One region of the Streptomyces sp. NPDC029164 genome, then DNA from elsewhere that is predicted to be linked to it. Evidence: riboswitches for the same ligand, from Rfam matches in the RefSeq annotation. Region 1 holds a riboswitch; each other region holds the start of a gene.
The links. A riboswitch is a leader RNA that binds a small molecule or an ion and turns the genes downstream of it on or off. The one in region 1 is predicted to bind cobalamin.
Positions count from the first base shown of each region.

Region 2: it holds a riboswitch for cobalamin, as region 1 does, so the genes downstream of both, ACZ4VT_RS05885 (ribonucleoside-diphosphate reductase subunit alpha) here and ACZ4VT_RS24005 (cobalamin biosynthesis protein) in region 1, are expected to answer to the same signal.
Region 3: it holds a riboswitch for cobalamin, as region 1 does, so the genes downstream of both, metE (5-methyltetrahydropteroyltriglutamate--homocysteine S-methyltransferase) here and ACZ4VT_RS24005 (cobalamin biosynthesis protein) in region 1, are expected to answer to the same signal.

Region 1 covers NZ_JBVHWW010000025.1:109,098-111,310, reverse strand. Annotated here, with positions in the region: gene ACZ4VT_RS24015 (inorganic phosphate transporter) at 1-521, shown strand, start outside; gene ACZ4VT_RS24010 (hypothetical protein) at 568-789, shown strand; cobalamin riboswitch at 902-1,055, shown strand; gene ACZ4VT_RS24005 (cobalamin biosynthesis protein) at 1,093-2,088, shown strand; partial or broken gene ACZ4VT_RS24000 (cobyric acid synthase) at 2,085-2,213, shown strand, end outside.
Region 2 covers NZ_JBVHWW010000004.1:115,526-117,738, reverse strand. Annotated here, with positions in the region: gene ACZ4VT_RS05895 (Uma2 family endonuclease) at 1-311, opposite strand, end outside; gene ACZ4VT_RS05890 (GNAT family N-acetyltransferase) at 390-884, shown strand; cobalamin riboswitch at 926-1,057, shown strand; gene ACZ4VT_RS05885 (ribonucleoside-diphosphate reductase subunit alpha) at 1,203-2,213, shown strand, end outside.
Region 3 covers NZ_JBVHWW010000040.1:68,669-70,881, reverse strand. Annotated here, with positions in the region: gene ACZ4VT_RS31535 (hypothetical protein) at 1-288, shown strand, start outside; cobalamin riboswitch at 515-736, shown strand; gene metE (5-methyltetrahydropteroyltriglutamate--homocysteine S-methyltransferase) at 908-2,213, shown strand, end outside.

The DNA of each region.
Region 1 (2,213 bases):
TCCAGCCGCAGCAGGGCTTCGCCGCCCAGACCTCGGCCGCGTCCGTCATCCTCGCCTCCTCGAACCTGGGCTTCTCGCTCTCCACCACCCACTCGTGCTCCGGTGCGGTCATGGGTGCGGGCCTGGGCCGCAAGGGCGGTGTGGTCCGCTGGTCCACCGCGACCCGCATGTTCGTCGCCTGGGGCCTGACCCTGCCGGCCGCCGCGCTGGTCTCGGCCGGTGCCGAGCTGGTCATGCGCGCCGGTGACGTCGGCATCGCCGCGGTCACGCTCTTCCTGATCGGGTCCTGCCTGGCCATCTGGTTCATCTCGCGCCGCCAGGTCGTCGACCACACCAACGTCAACGAGGCGGAGCCGGCCGGCGCCGGGGAGCCGGGCGTCGTCACCACGGCGATCGCCGCGGTCACCGTCCCGCCGACCGTCGCCGCCGCCGGCACCACCGCCGCGGTCACGGACGAAGACCTCAAGGCCACCATCCCGGCCGCGACGCAGACCCCGGCGGCTCCGGCCGCCGCGGTCTGACCGAGACAGAGACACCCAGAGACCCGGACATTCAGAAAGTGGCAGTATGAAGATCGACTGGGAAGCGCTCGGCTCCGTCTTCGGGGTCAGCCTCTTCGCCACCGTCGCCCTCGTGGCCCTCTTCACCCTGGGCCTGGTGGGCCTGTCCAAGCACGAGACCGCCACTGAGCAGGGCGGCACCGCCACCCTCGCCCGCAGCGGCGCGTACGCCTGCTTCGCGGTCATCGCCGCAGCCGTGGGCTACGGGATCTACCTGATCGTCGCCTGATCCGCCGCCCCGCGGCCGACCAGGTGTGAAGGCTCCCTCCGGATTTGTCCCGGAGGGAGCTTTTCGCATCCCGTGCCCCTGCCGCGCCGCAGGTCAACGGCGAGTTGACGGGCCTTCTCGGTGCGTGGTGGACTGCCCGAGCCAATACGGCGGCATGGAGAGGAAGTCCGGTGCGAATCCGGCGCGGTCCCGCCACTGTCACCGGGGAGCGCACGCCGCGCGTGCGCCCCGGGAGCCAGGAACTCTCGCCGCCGGACACGTCGAACCAGGGCGCGGACCCTGAGTGAGGACATACCTGCCACCATGCGTGCCGATCGCGTCTTCGCGTACGGCGCCACGGCGGGCCTGATCGGCGACCGGATCCTCGGTGATCCCCGCCGAGGGCACCCCGTGGCCGCCTTCGGACGGGCCGCCGCCGCCGCCGAACGCGCCCTGTGGCGCGACGACCGCGCCCGTGGCCTCCTGCACACGCTGGTGTGCGCCGGAGGCGCGGCCGCCGTGGGTGCGCTGGGCGCCCGCGCCGTGCGCACCCGGCCCGCTGCCGTCCGTATCGCCCTGACCGCCGCCGCCACCTGGGCTGTCGTGGGCGGCACCTCGCTGGGCCGGGAGGCCCGCGCCATCGGCGGGGCGCTCACCGCCGGGGACACCGAGGTGGCCCGGGAGCGGCTCCCGCACCTGTGCGGGCGCGATCCGCAGTCCCTGGACGGGCAGCAGATGGCCCGCGCCGTCGTGGAGTCGGTCGCGGAGAACACCTCCGACGCGGTGGTCGGGGCCCTGGTGTGGGGCGCCGTCGGCGGCGTCCCCGGCCTGCTGGCCTTCCGCGCCGTGAACACCCTGGACGCGATGGTCGGCCACAAGTCCCCCCGCTACCTGCGCTACGGCTGGGCCTCCGCCCGGCTCGACGACCTGGCCGGCTGGCCGGGGGCCCGGCTGACGGCCGCCGCCGCCGTACTGGCCGGTCCCGACCGGCGGGGAGCCGTACGCGCCTGGCGCGCGGACGCCGCCGCGCACCCGAGCCCGAACGCCGGGCCCGTCGAGGCCTCCTTCGCGGGAGCGCTCGGCGTACGGCTGGGCGGCACCCTCGCGTACGGCGGCCGCGTCGAGCACCGGGCGGTGCTGAACGGCGGGGCCGGCCGGCCGGTGGAGGTCGCGGACATCGAGCGGGCGGTACGGCTGTCGCGACAGGTGACCTGGCTGGCGCTCGGGGCCTGTGTGGCCGCCCGGACGCTGGCCTCCGCCGTATCCGGTGTATCCGGCGTATCCGGCGCATCCGGCAGGAAAGGGAAGGGACGTCGATGAGCGGCGCGAAGCTCGGCGGCGGACTCCTAGTCGCCGGTACCACGTCGGACGCCGGCAAGAGCGTGGTCACGGCGGGCATCTGCCGCTGGCTGGCCCGCCAGGGCGTGAAGGTGGCGCCGTTCAAG
Region 2 (2,213 bases), on a different contig from region 1:
TCGGCCCATTCCCCATGCCCTGCGAGAGCGGCGGTCGACACCAGGACGGCGTCGGCACGAGCACGGCCATTGCGGCACCGCTGGATCTTGATCCCTTGCTCGCCGTAGAACCACAGGTCCGGCCGCGACTGCATGCAGATACGCGACAACCACACGATGATCGTCCCGTGGTCCCCATCCGGCACTGCCTTGACCCCCAGCTTCCCGTTGATGAATTCAAACCGCAGCCCCTCGACCTCTCTGGCGGCTATCCGCGCCACGGTCTCGAACTCTTCGGTCAGCATCTGGGGCCGGTCGGTCATCACGGTCATGCCTTGCTCACCTTCCTCGACGGTGCTGCATCCGACGATAACGCCGGGCGCCGACACCCGTCCTGCACACTCGACCGCATGGACATCGTGATCAGGGCGGCGCTGCCCGCCGAGTACGAGCAGTTGGGTGAGATCACCGCGCAGGCCTACGTGGGCGACGGGCTGCTGGGCTCCGGCGAGGCGTTCTACGCGGGCGTGCTGCGCGACGTCGCCGGCCGGGCCGCCGACGGGGAGGTGCTCGTGGCCGTCTACGAGGGCGCCGTGCTCGGCGGCGTGACCTTCGCACCGCCCGGGAGCCCGCTGGCCGACATCGCCGGGCCCGGCGAGGCAGAGTTCCGGATGCTGGCCGTCTCCCGCGAGGCGCGCGGACGCGGCGTCGGCGAGGCCCTGGTGCGGGCCTGCATGGCCAGGGCGCGGGAGCTGGCGGGGGTCACGCACCTGGTGCTGTCGACCCAGCGCGGCATGACCGGGGCCCAGCGGATCTACGAGCGGCTCGGCTTCATCCGCACGCCGGAGCGGGACTGGGCACCCGTTCCCGGGCTGAAATTGCTCACGTTCCGGCTGGAGCTGTAGCCGCACCGACACAACATGTGGGGGGTCGCACAACAGCGCCCCCCCACATGTATGCTCATGGCTGCTGTCGCCGCAGGGGAATCCGGTGCGAATCCGGAACTGTCCCGCAACGGTATGAAGTGTCCGCCTACCGGACACCAAGTCCGAGGACCTGCCGACAGCGCGCCCGGCTCGACCGAACCGGGTGCCGACACGTCCGGGCCTCGCGGTTGGGCCGGTGGACGCCATGCGGTGCGTACGCGTTCCTGCCACGCCCGCATGCGCCCGCTCGCGCCCCGCTCCGCCGATGACCGGGCCGAGCGAGGGAGAGCTCCCGCCGTGACCATCGCGCCTTCCGCACCGCGCGCCGAGTCCGTTTCTGGCGACAACACCGAGGGCCCGGGGGCCACGCTGCTGCGTACCCTCACCGAACTGACGGCGGACCTCCCCGACACCGACCCCGGCCGCGTCGCCGCCGCCGCGCTCCGCGGCCGCAGCTCCGCCGCCGACGACGCCGAACTGCGCGGGCTGGCCACGGAGGCCGCCGCAGGTCTGATCTCCGAGGACCCCGCGTACTCGAAGCTCGCCGCCCGGCTGCTGACGCTGGCCGTGCGCGACGAGGCCGCGAGCCAGGGCTCCACCTCCTTCTCGGCCTCCGTCGAGGTCGGCCACCGCGAGGGCCTCATCGCCGACCGCACGGCCGAGTTCGTGCGCACCCACGCGAGCCGCCTGGACTCCCTCGTCGAGCTCACCCTCGCCGAGGGCGCCGACGACCGCTTCGGCTTCTTCGGCCTGCGCACCCTGCACAGCCGCTACCTGCTGCGCCACCCGATCACCCGTCAGGTCATCGAGACCCCGCAGTACTTCATGCTGCGCGTGGCCTGTGGCCTCGCCGCGGACGAGAGCGTCCAGGCCGTCGAGGAAGTGGCCTCGCTGTACCGGCTGATGAGCCGCCTCGACTACCTGCCCTCCTCCCCCACCCTCTTCAACTCCGGCACCCGGCACCCGCAGATGTCCTCCTGCTACCTGCTGGACTCCCCGCTGGACGAGCTCGACTCGATCTACGACCGCTACCACCAGGTGGCGCGCCTGTCGAAGCACGCGGGCGGCATCGGTTTGTCGTACTCCCGCATCCGCGCCCGCGGTTCCCTGATCCGCGGCACCAACGGCCACTCCAACGGCATCGTGCCGTTCCTGAAGACCCTCGACGCCTCCGTCGCCGCCGTGAACCAGGGCGGCCGCCGCAAGGGTGCCGCCGCCGTCTACCTGGAGACCTGGCACGCGGACATCGAGGAGTTCCTGGAGCTCCGCGACAACACCGGTGAGGACCAGCGCCGTACGCACAACCTG
Region 3 (2,213 bases), on a different contig from region 1:
ACCGGACGCAGCGGGGTCGAGACCGACGAGGCCGGCGAGAGCGGCGAGACCGCCGGGCCGGGGCTCGTCCTCACCGGTGAGCTCGACATCCACACCACCTGGACCGAGGCCGACGGCCTCGCGTACATCACGGTGCAGTACGCCGGGGCGTCCGAGTGGCTCGCGCTTGCGGGAAGCCCCATCCCGTGCCCCAGTGAGGGCGCGAGCCGCGACCTGCACGATGCGGTCATCGACGCCATCCGAGCCGGAGCCGCCCGTCCCCTGGGCGCCGAAAACGCCCCTCGCTGACCCCGCGGCTCCGCGGCGGCCCGACCCACGTGCCCCCGGTGTCAGACCGCCCGGGGCAGCGGCCGCTGCGGCGGGCAGGTGTACGCACCGAGCGGGCGGATCAGCGCGTTGTGCCCGAGCTGCTCGGTGAAGGCCGTACGTCCCCTACCTGGTGTGCACGAGCGGCTGATCTCGTTTCGCCGTCCGATATCTGGAACGCTCTGCCCATTCTTCAGTCCGGCACCCTAGGGTGGACCCCGCAGCTGGTTCGCCCCGTCCGCCAGGCGGGATGCGTCGTAAGAGGGAACCCGGTGGGAATCCGGGACTGCCCCGCAGCGGTAAGTGGGAACGACCGCCGTCATACGCACTGGGACCGGAACCGGTCCTGGGAAGCGACGGCCAGTAGGTGTCTGCCCGAGTGGCCGGCGTGCCCACGAGTCCGAAGACCTGCCCGTTGCCCGAGCGCGAACGATCGCGCCCGGTTTCCCGGTGACCTCGTGGGCGGGTCGGCGTGCTTTCAGGCGGATCCTCCCCGTCGCGTACCCGGACGTACGGGACCACGCGGGCCGCCCGTTCCGGCACCCTTCGCGCCCTCGGCCCCCACTGGGTCCATGGAGACACGCTCGCGAAGGAGAGTTCCGTGACCACCGAGTCCGCAGCCGCGGCAGTACAGGCCACCGTCCACGGCTACCCCCGTCAGGGCCAGAACCGCGAACTGAAGAAGGCGATCGAGGGCTACTGGAAGGGCCGCGTCACCGCGGACGCCCTCCGGGAGACCGCCCGCGAGCTGCGCCGGGCCCACTGGGCCCAGCTGGCCGAAGCCGGCATCACCGAAGTCCCGACCGGAGACTTCTCGTACTACGACCACGTCCTGGACACCACGGTCATGGTCGGCGCGATCCCCACCCGCCACCGGGCCGCCGTCGAAGCCGACGCCCTGGACGGCTACTTCGCGATGGCGCGCGGTACGCAGGACGTGGCCCCGCTGGAGATGACCAAGTGGTTCGACACGAACTACCACTACCTGGTCCCCGAGCTCGGCCCCGACACCGTCTTCACCGCCGACTCCACCCAGCAGATCGCCGAACTCGCCGAGGCCCTCTCCTCGGGGCACACGGCCCGGCCCGTGCTCGTCGGCCCGGTCACCTACCTGCTCCTGGCCAAGTCCGCCCCGGGCGTGGCCGCCGGCTTCGAGCCGATCACCCTGCTGGACCGGCTGCTGCCCGTCTACGCCCAGGTGCTCGCCGAGCTCCGCGCGGCGGGTGCCGAGTGGGTCCAGCTGGACGAGCCGGCCCTGGTCCAGGACCGCACTCCGGCCGAGCTGAACGCCGCAGCCCGCACCTACCGGGAGCTCGGCGCCCGCACGGACCGCCCGAAGCTGCTCGTCGCCTCGTACTTCGACCGGCTCGGCGAAGCGCTTCCGGTGCTGGCGAAGGCCCCGGTGGAGGGCCTCGCCCTCGACTTCACCGATGCCGCCGCCGCCAACCTCGCCGACCTCGCGGCAGTCGGCGGGCTCCCGGGCAAGCGCCTCGTCGCGGGTGTGGTCAACGGACGCAACATCTGGATCAACGACTACCAGAAGTCGCTGACCACGCTCGGGACCCTCCTCGGGCTCGCCGACCAGGTCGACGTCTCCGCGTCCTGCTCCCTCCTGCACGTGCCGCTGGACGCCGGCGCCGAGCGCGACATCGACCCGCAGGTGCGGCGCTGGCTCGCCTTCGCCCGCCAGAAGACGAACGAGATCACCACGCTCGCCCGCGGCCTCGCCCAGGGCACCGACGCGATCACCCCCGAACTCGCCGCGAACCGCGCCGACCTGGCCTCCCGCGCGACTTCCCCGATCACCCACGATCCCGCGGTGCGGGCCCGCACCGCGGCGATCACCGACGCGGACGGGCGCCGCCCCCAGCCGTACGCCGACCGTGCGGTCGCCCAGCGTGCCCACC